3 regions of the Oleiphilus sp. HI0132 genome follow, and region 1 is predicted to be linked to each of the others. Evidence: predicted binding sites of a transcription regulator. Region 1 holds the regulator's gene; each other region holds the start of a gene.
What was found. The regulator sigma-54, encoded in region 1, starts transcription at its own class of promoters, with help from an activator protein. The targets are predictions, from matches to a motif close to TGGCACNNNNNTTGCTNT.
Positions count from the first base shown of each region.

Region 2: A3766_RS31875 (pilin) is a predicted target of sigma-54. The motif match lies at 1,152-1,169, and genes of this name have one in related genera.
Region 3: A3766_RS19350 (DUF642 domain-containing protein) is a predicted target of sigma-54. The motif match lies at 1,815-1,832, and genes of this name have one in related genera.

Region 1 covers NZ_LWGJ01001353.1:7,653-10,938, reverse strand. The annotation lists gene ptsN (PTS IIA-like nitrogen regulatory protein PtsN) at 1-57, opposite strand, end outside; gene hpf (ribosome hibernation-promoting factor, HPF/YfiA family) at 84-392, opposite strand; gene A3766_RS20700 (RNA polymerase factor sigma-54) at 495-2,039, opposite strand; gene lptB (LPS export ABC transporter ATP-binding protein) at 2,350-3,075, opposite strand; gene lptA (lipopolysaccharide transport periplasmic protein LptA) at 3,088-3,286, opposite strand, start outside.
Region 2 covers NZ_LWGJ01000412.1:7,225-10,510, forward strand. The annotation lists gene pilB (type IV-A pilus assembly ATPase PilB) at 1-857, opposite strand, end outside; gene A3766_RS31875 (pilin) at 1,375-1,851, shown strand; gene A3766_RS05090 (helix-hairpin-helix domain-containing protein) at 1,959-2,297, opposite strand; gene A3766_RS05095 (nucleoside-diphosphate sugar epimerase/dehydratase) at 2,498-3,286, shown strand, end outside.
Region 3 covers NZ_LWGJ01001275.1:22,575-25,860, forward strand. The annotation lists gene A3766_RS19340 (efflux RND transporter permease subunit) at 1-557, shown strand, start outside; gene A3766_RS19345 (hypothetical protein) at 554-1,657, shown strand; gene A3766_RS19350 (DUF642 domain-containing protein) at 1,867-2,496, shown strand; gene A3766_RS19355 (hypothetical protein) at 2,622-3,286, shown strand, end outside.

The DNA.
Region 1 (3,286 bases):
GCGTTGGGTTAGCTCCGGTGACAAGATGGCCTCGATAGTAATTTTATTTTCAGACATTTTTCGACTCTAAAGATCGCTAATAACTAGCGTGCTGCTGCGCCGTGTGCGCGGTCAACTTTCTTTTCCTTGTGCTTAAGAATTTGACGGTCTAGCTTATCAACTAGCTGGTCGATAGCGGCATACATGTCGTCGTTCTCGGCGTGGCCGTGGATATCTGCACCAGCGATATGTAGCGTTGATTCAGCAATATGTGCTTGTTTCGATACAGAAAGGGTTACCTGTACGTTGCTAATGCCGCCAATATGGCGCTCTAGCTTTTGCAATTTGGTTTTCACATATTCTTTAAGTGCATCAGTTAAATCTACATGATGGCCAGTGATATTTAATTGCATAGTATTCTCCTATCATCGTTATTTTTAGCGAGAGTTGAATATTGACTCACTTTTCGCTTATCAAATCAACTTGCTGCAGGCAGCAAGTTATCAAATATTGTATTAAACCAATCTTTTTCTTTCGTTCGATGGGGGGATCGACATCGCTTCGCGGTATTTTGCGATAGTGCGGCGGGCGACGTTAATTCCTTGCTCTTTCAACAAGTCGGCAATCTTGCTATCGCTAAGAGGTTTTTTAGGGTTTTCTGCTGATATTAACTTCTTAATAATTGCGCGAATCGCTGTTGACGAGCACTCTCCGCCAGTAGTTGTGCTGACGTGGCTTGAGAAAAAGTATTTGAGTTCAAATATGCCTCGTGGCGTATGCATGTACTTTTGTGTTGTCACACGAGATATGGTGGACTCATGCATTTCTACCGCTTCAGCAATATCATGTAAAATCAGCGGCTTCATCGCTTCATCACCATAGTCAAGGAAGCCTTGTTGGTGAGCTACTATCTTACTTGCCACTTTTAGAAGCGTCTCGTTACGACTTTGTAGGCTTTTAATAAACCACTTTGCTTCTTGAAGTTGATCCTTCATAAAGGTGTTGTCGTTACTGGAGTCAGCTCTCTTTATAAACGAAGCATAATTTGCATTGACCCTTATTTTTGGCGCAATCTCTGGGTTGAGCTCAACTTTCCAGCGTCCTTTTTCTTTCTTTACGACGACATCTGGCACAATGTACTCAGGCTCGGAAGAAGCAATGGATTCACCTGGTTTAGGGTTCAAAGACTGAATTAGAGAGATAACCTCTTTCAGTTCATGCTCTTTAAGGCGGCTGCGTCGCATTAGTTGAGCGTAGTCTCTTGATCCTAATAAGTTCAGGTAGTGGCTGATTACAAGCTTTGCTTGTGGTAGCCAGGGCGTATCTTTTGGTAGCTGGCGTAACTGTAGCAGCAAACAGTCGGGCAGGTCTTTGGCAAATACCCCAGGTGGATCAAAGTGCTGCACGCGTTTTAAGACGGCTTCAACTTCATCTAATTCAACCGGGTCTTCGTCATCTGAGTTGTGCAGCCCCTCGTGTATCTCTTCAACGGTATTCGTTAGGTAGCCGTCTGTATCTGTTGCGTCGATTAATGACATCGCAATGTATCGGTCGCGATCAGACATGGGGGTAAGGTTAAGTTGCCAATCTAGATGATCTGCAAGAGACTCGGTAGCAGCGTTTCTTTGTTCGAAGGCATTGTTGTCATCTTCGGGAACGGGACCACTGGGCGCATTGTTTGTATATATGTCATCCCAAGCCGTATCAACAGGCAGATCTTCCGGTATAGTATCTGACCACTCTTCACTAGGCGTGTCGGCTTCATTACTAGCAGGTGCTTCGCTCGAACTGGTGTCTGTACTACTGCTTTGTTGGTTGTCCTGAGAGGCGTACTCGTTGCCATCATTTTGATGACTTTCATTCTGATTTTCTTGTTTATCACTTGTATTTCCAGGCTCGTTGTTATCGTCCTGGAGTTCGAGCATAGGATTAGATTCCAATGCTTCTTGTATTTCGTTTTGAAGGTCAAGAGTCGACAATTGTAGCAAGCGGATTGCTTGCTGCAATTGAGGTGTCATTGTCAGTTGTTGACCGAGCTTTAATTGGAGAGAAACCTTCATGTTCATGAGGATGTCACCAACTTAAGACTTAAATTTTGAATCATGTATTGTCGCTTATTATATTTTGCGGAAATGGTCGCTGTGAATAAACGTATTTATATTTACTTCATTTACACAAGTGTAGTGCGAAGATAGCAAAGTGTGAAACAAATAAAAGTATATTTACGTTACCAGCCTACAAATAATTGTTTTAGATCAAGTTATCGTCTTGTTGACGTGAAAATTGCATGCTACTCATTTCTAAGCTGAAAGTCATGCTTAATTGTTTGTATATGCTGTTCGAATCGAATGCTATGAACTAGCCACTGGCTTATAATTTGAATTGATTGCCCAAGTAGACTTGTTTGACCTTTTCATTATTCAGAATGTCTTCAGCACTTCCTGAAGCAATGATATGGCCATCACCAACAATATAGGCTTTTTCACAAATATCCAGCGTTTCTCTAACGTTGTGATCGGTTATGAGTACGCCGATATTTTTACTTTTAAGGTGAGAGACGATTGACTTGATGTCGTTGACCGATATTGGGTCGACACCTGCGAAGGGCTCATCGAGTAGAATGAAGTCAGGCTCCATTGCTAAAGCTCTGGCTATTTCCACTCGCCTACGTTCACCGCCTGACAAGGCCATGCCAAGACTATCTTTGATGTGAGTGATGTGAAACTCTTCGAGTAAGGCTTCCATTCTTTGTCGCCTTTCGCTGCGAGAAAGATCTTTTCTAATCTCTAGTACCGCCAGGATATTGTCTCGAACACTTAACTTTCTAAATATTGAAGCTTCCTGGGGCAGGTAGCCGACACCGTTTCGTGCCCTATCATGCATAGCCATGGATGATAGGTCGGTATCATTAACTGATATCTTGCCTTTATCATGCTTAACCAGGCCTACAATCATATAGAAACAAGTGGTTTTACCAGCACCGTTAGGGCCGAGCAGCCCGATCACTTCACCGCTGTTGATAGTCAGGGAAACATCTTTAACTATTTGGCGTTTATCATAGGCCTTGGCTAGGTTTTCTGCTTTTAAAGTTTTCATTGTTGCTCAGGTCTATTGCTTTTGCTCGGCACCGGACTCGGCATTTGGAGCAGGTTCGAGTGGCAGTTTGTTTTCGTTTTCTGGAGAACCTTTTATTAGTGGCACTTCAGTATTTTCCGATGCGGTCTCGGCATTAGGGTAGTAATGAATTTTAACTCGAGACCCTTGGGTCTGATCTCCCTTGGCGCGTATAGCTCTTCGTACAATGTCG
Region 2 (3,286 bases), on a different contig from region 1:
ACAATTTTTTCGCCCCACAACGTAGGTAGGGTATTCACCCGGAAATCAATCGCTTTGGTTTTTGATAGCTTTAGCTTAATACGTCCATCTTGAGGAATTCGCCGCTCAGAAATATCCAGCTGGGACATAACCTTTAAACGGGCTGATATCTTGGGGGCCAGTTTAATGGAGGGCTTTGAAACTTCGTGTAATATACCGTCTGTACGGTAGCGAACGCGGTAGCTTTTTTCATAAGGTTCGAAGTGTAAATCTGATGCGCCAGTTTTGATTGCGTCGAGTAGCATCTTGTTGACGTATTTAACAATCGGCGCATCATCCGCATCACTAGCCGACACTTCATTGTCTGAGTCATCGCTCTGATCAACATCGATGTCGTCAAGGTCTGCATCGTCCAGATCGCCCATCGTTGTATCCTGCGACTCAAGATACTTCTCGATGGCTGCATTAAGCTTGTCATCTTCAACGAGTATTGCGTCAACACTTGCGCCTGTATGAAACTTGATTTCATCAAGGGCAATAATATTGGTTGGGTCCGATACCGCAATAAAAAGCCGATTGCCACGCATAAATAAAGGCAGGGCATGGTGTTTTCTAATTAGCTTTTCATCAACCACCTTTTCGGGGAAGGATTCTTGCTGAAAGGCATTTAGGTCCAAAACAGGCATACCAAATTCTTGCGCAGCAGAAAATGCTAGGTCCTTGGCTTTAGCCGCTTTTGCTTGAACCAGATGGGAAACCAGTGATAAATTGTTCTGATGAGCGTGTAGCTGTGCTTTTCGGGCAGTTTCTTCATCGAGTAACTGATCCAAAACAAACTTTCTGGCCAAGCCAGTAAGTGTCGTGTTTTCTGCTGTCATGGGGCTTCTTTGCTTGAGTTAAATTCACCATTTAGATGCACAAACTAATGTTTGGACTAAATAACTGGCTTTAAACGGTTTAGCGCTTGCTGATAAACGCATACATATATAAGGAAGTGTAGTGGAAGTTTTCAGATTTAAAAGAAAGCTTCGCATAGTGTGAGTAACTGACAAATATTGTCACTTCCTGTCATCAAGAGTATGGTCCAATACTTGTGATAATACTTCAAGGTAATTCTATAAAAGAACTGTAATCTACTGACTAATAAGGGAAATAATATTAATATTTGTAATTGGCACGTTGCCTGCTATTGTTTAAGTGTCGGTACGCAGAGTGTGAAGACTGATTGCAAACGCTTAGAAGAGCAAGCAACTTTCCTGACGCGAAGCCATCCTTAAGGGTAGACTCAAGTTTACCTTTAAAGATGGGTTCCAGATTGAAGGTAGTAGTAAAGCAAACAGGCTACTAAAACAATCGAGCGGCCATTTATACTAAATCTGGAGATATATTATGAATATGAAAAAGAATCAGCAAGGTTTTACGCTAATTGAATTGATGATCGTTGTTGCGATTATTGGTATTTTGGCAGCGGTTGCCATTCCTGCTTATCAGGATTACACGATTCGAGCGAAAGTAACTGAAGGTATGGTTTCTGCGGCTGCGCTGAAAATTGGAGTAACAGATATGTTCGCTGATAGTGGTGTAGCTGGTATTGATTCGTATGCTGCTGTAGTTGCTGGGGACCAAGCGAACTTGAAGACTGGTTCAATTAAGGCAATCAAGATTGATAAGTCTACAGACACAAATCCAGGAACAATCACTATTGATATGACTCTGATTCCTGCGATCTCTGGTGCAGGTAATCTTGCCTTCGTACCTTCGATTGGTACAAATCCTTTAGCGGATGCCAATGCAGCGGGAACAATTGTTTGGGCTTGTGATACTGCAGCAACAACAATTGCTGATAAATTCCTACCAGCGACTTGTAAGTAATCGCTACATAGGAACTAGCTAGCCTTTAAGGCTGCTAACGAGAAACCCCGGCTTAGTCCGGGGTTTTTTGTGTCTGAAAGGTTGATAAAAACATAAAGATTAATGTTTTACTCAAGACTAAGTAAGTGTTCATTCTTGCTTAATGTACTTTTGCCTATACCTTTTACTGCAACTAACTCTTCGAGGCGGGCAAACTCACCATAGCGCTCACGATAGTCAACAATGGCTTCAGCTTTTTTTAAACCTACGCCTTTCAATGCTTTGGCAATAGTTTGAGCATCTGCGCTATTGATGTTTATGGCCTTACTGGTTTGTATTGAACTATTTGGTTCATTGTCTGCATAGCTAATATTGCTGAAAGAAAGCAGCAAGCTAAACAAAAAAGGGATAAGCAGGCGGGGAGGGATGTTTGCGATGTTGTTAGAAAGAAAAGAGTTTGATTTCATAAGTTCGCTCCTTGCGTTAATAGAATCAAGTGCATGAACGGCTATTGAGCAATCCGTGTCAAAGCTTGTGTCATGCAAGTTCGATATTAACGGCTTCAGAGGCGATAGTGAATACTAATTCTATGATTATTCCTAATTAATTTAACTCACTGACACAATTAGCGACAATCACTATTGTATTCACTAAGGACTTGGTTAAAATGAAGTCAGGCGCTCGCAGAAGCGCTCAGAAACTGGAGAATGATAAGGATAAATCGGACGTGCTAAGTAAGTTGTTACACCTTCCCCGGTACCAGAAACGCCTGGTTACGGTTTTTGCAGACAGTCTTTGTCTACCTTTCGCCTTATGGATGGCCCTAAGTTTACGTTACGATGAACTTTATTTGCTTGAAAATAGCTCCGTATTGTTAGTCGCTTTTGTCACCGTTTTTACCAGTATTTTTGTTTTTGCGCGTCTCGGTTTATATCGGGCTGTTATTCGCTATATGAGTAATCATGCTTTACTGGCGATTATTTCTGGTGTTTCTATCTCTGCTATTATGTTGGCGGCTTTGGGCTTTTTATTTCAGGCGCCGATTCCTCGTTCCGTTCCCATTATTTACTGGTGTTTAGCGATGATCTTTGTCGGAGGGACGCGTATGTTAGCTCGCTCTCTGGTACACCGCGATATGATGAAATCCAAAGATCGGGTGATTATCTATGGTGCGGGTAAGTCTGGCTTGCAGCTAAGTTCGATACTTTTTCATGGCAAGCAGGTTCAGCCAATTGCTTTTATTGATGATGATATTAGTAAGCACGGTAGCATTCTTAACGGTATCCGCGTTTATTCACCCGAGAATATTTCTGAGGTGCTCAAGCGTTATGGTGCGCAGAGTATTTTGTTAGCCTTGGGCCATGCTTCCAGGGCTCGAAGAGCTGAAGTGATAAAGGGCTTGGAGCAGTACCCGCTTGCTGTGCAGACCATTCCACAAATTAATGATGTTGTCAGC
Region 3 (3,286 bases), on a different contig from region 1:
TAAATCTGGAATTAACGCTTTGGTCATTCATAGGTATGGTGGCGGTCAGCGGTATTGTCGTCAATGACAACCTGGTCTTGATGGACTGTATTAATGAGCTGCGCAAGAAGGGCGTGAATATCTTTAGTGCAGTATGCGAAGCTGGCAAGAAACGCTTCAGGCCAATACTCTTAACGTCAATTACAACGTTTGCAGGCTTAACACCTTTGATCCTGGAAACCAGCATTCAGGCTAAGTTTTTAATACCCATGGCCGTATCGCTGGCCTTTGGGGTTATTTTTGCAACACTGATCAGCTTGCTTTTAGTGCCCGCAAGCTACCTATTACTGGATCAATATATCAAGAGCCTAAGCACCGCTAGCAAACAGGTAACGAATAATGCGCTCGACTCCGAGAGCGTTGAAGACGCCTATCAACGCGGTTTTGAGCAGGGCAGTCGAGCGAAGAAGAAATCACAGAGCCCATATAATGATGAGGTATTAACTTCAAGCTGGGAAGCAGGTTGGCTTGATGCGAAAAATACCCTTAACGTTCTCAAGACGGATCAGGCATCATGAGTATATTTCAACGTCACCCGAAAGATCATGTTGCCTTATGGTTTGAACAAAGGCGCAAGCTAGGCGTAAGTGATGACATATATTGGGGGCGATATACGCCTCACACCTCAGAGCAAGAAGAAGCGCTAAAAGTAGATATCTTCCAGCACGCCAATGGTGACGGCATGAGCATAATGAAGCACATGCTGAACGATCTCGGTTTCACCAGTGTGAAGATCCCTAAGTGTAGAGAAACCGGTGAACCTGACACTCAAGAATTGAAAGCGATCAAAGCAAAAGTTCAACCTTACCCTAAAAGGGTCAAATGGCGTTTTTGGAAAGCGGATAATCAAGTAAGCCAAAATTCGGTAGACACTCTATTTTTTGATCGTTATGAAACCGCAGCTATCGAACAACGAGCAAAATCTCTCGATATCCCTTTAACAACCTTTATACTATGGGCGCTAAACCGCTCGGCTGCCAAGCATTTACTTGCAGATTCAAAAAACTGCAATCAAAGCTATTCGTGGTTTTATCCCGTTAATTTAAGGGGGGCAGCTAATTTTGGAACCGACTCAGACTATGCAAATTTCTCCAGTGGATTTTATATCCCTCTCGAAGCGGATATTTCACCTACCCAGTTAAACGACAGAATTCGCGAGCGGCTAAAGTCACGCGAGCATTGGCTGCACTGGCAACAAGCCAAGATAGCTAAATATCTACCTGGCTTTATGATTAGATTTTTATATCGCTACCTCAGCAATAAATCCTTTTACGCTGGCAATTTCTCCGCAATGGGGAACTGGTTAGATGAAGATATCTCTGCCTTACCGAGCAAACAGGCAGAAGCGGTTTCAGCATTACAAAAAGAACGCTGGTTTTGCTGTGCACCAGGAACAAAGAACTATCCGATATCAAGCTGCGTCATGAAGTGGAATGGTCAGCTCGGTTTAACGCTTAAGCTTCATTCTTCGATCGTAAAGGATGACAAGGTTTCGCTTGAAACGCTTTGTGATTGGGGTAATGAGCTTTTTGAAGATAATCTCTTCGACATCAATAGCGCTGTAGGTCGCAATCAAATTGTTTCTTATAAATACACCGACCATTGCCAAGGTATTTAACATTATAATATCCGTATTACCAATGCGGTTTGTAAGACGAAGTCATTAGATTCACTAGTTCACAAAATCTTGAAGCTGGCTAAATTTACGTCAGCTTATTTTACACATCGATCAATCAATACTAGAAAACATCAATAAAAACAAAAAGATAAACTTCTGGCGCATCTATTGCTTTCCTATAGTTATTATTCATTAAATTAGGCTGTATTATGAAAAATTTAACAAAGTTGTTCGGTTCAATCTGTTTAACTACTGCTGTATCTATGAGTGCTCAAGCTAATCTTATAGAAAATGGCAGCTTCGAAGATATTGGTAACGAAGCAGCACTTGGCGGGTATGGAAGCGCAGCTACGTGGCAGATTTATTCTAGCATTCCAAATTGGGACGCCAGCCAGAATGTTGAAATATGGTCTAACAATTTTATCGTACCTGCCGATGATGGAATTAGAGTATTAGAACTTAATGCGCACCCTGGAGACGCTAATGGTCAGTTCTCTATCTTCCAAGACTTCGCGACGACAGCAGGTCAGGCCTACGAGTTAAGTTTTGCTGGTCGCCGCCGCCAAGCTAACTCTGATGAAGCTTTCTCAGTCAGTGTTGGTGACCTTTCAGATTCTGTTTATAACCAATCATGGGGTAACTGGAATCAGTATACTTATCAATTCACAGCTACTAGCTCGCTTTCTACCTTAACATTCACATCCTTAGATGGCGGAAGAGATACAACAGGTAATATTTTTGACGACGTTAAAGTTACTGCAGTTTCAGAACCTGGCACCATTGCTTTGTTTGCATTAGGTTTGGCAGGACTAGTTGCCACACGTAAAAAAATGAAATAACAATACCTTTGTAGTTTCTAAAAAGCCGCACTTAAATGCGGCTTTTTTTAATTCCGTTCTTTATTTCTTTGAAAATATCCAAGTCGCTTCTAAGCTTAGTTTAAACACTAACTTAACTGACGACTATGACAAAACCCATCGCATTTCTAATCCACTTTCTTATTAGTCTCGCTATCGTATCGATAGTTTACTTTTTTATCAGATTCCAAATTTATCCTGACTTCTACTTCAAAATACAGGGTATATCAGAAATCATTCTAATCCTGTTTGCTGTAGACGTGATACTAGGGCCACTACTTACTTTTGTCGTATATAAAAAAGGTAAGAAGAGTCTAAAGTTTGACCTGTCAGTGATTGCATTATTCCAAATAGCAGCGCTTGTATATGGGTTTCAGACCATCTACAAGGAAAGGCCTTTATCAGCATTACTTGTCAATAACTCATTTGAGATCCAAACCGCATCGAATTACGATATGACAGCTGTTGACCCTAATATTATCGATACTAGCTTGGCTTCAGCACCAAAGTTCCACGTTTTAACCGGTACAACCGAAGTTAGAATAGCGATCACTGTTCATGCATTTACCGGTGAAGGGGATACAGATTATCTACAGAACATGGATTATTATCATGAGCTAGGCGAGCAAAAAGAACGCATCAAGCAAGCAGCTCTTGAAGAAGTCTACCTTAAGAAGATTTATAAGGATCAAGAGTTTGATACAGGCAAATACTTCTATATCCGCATAATTGGGAAATCAGGCTTTGGTTTGGCAAAGCTCGACAAGAATAC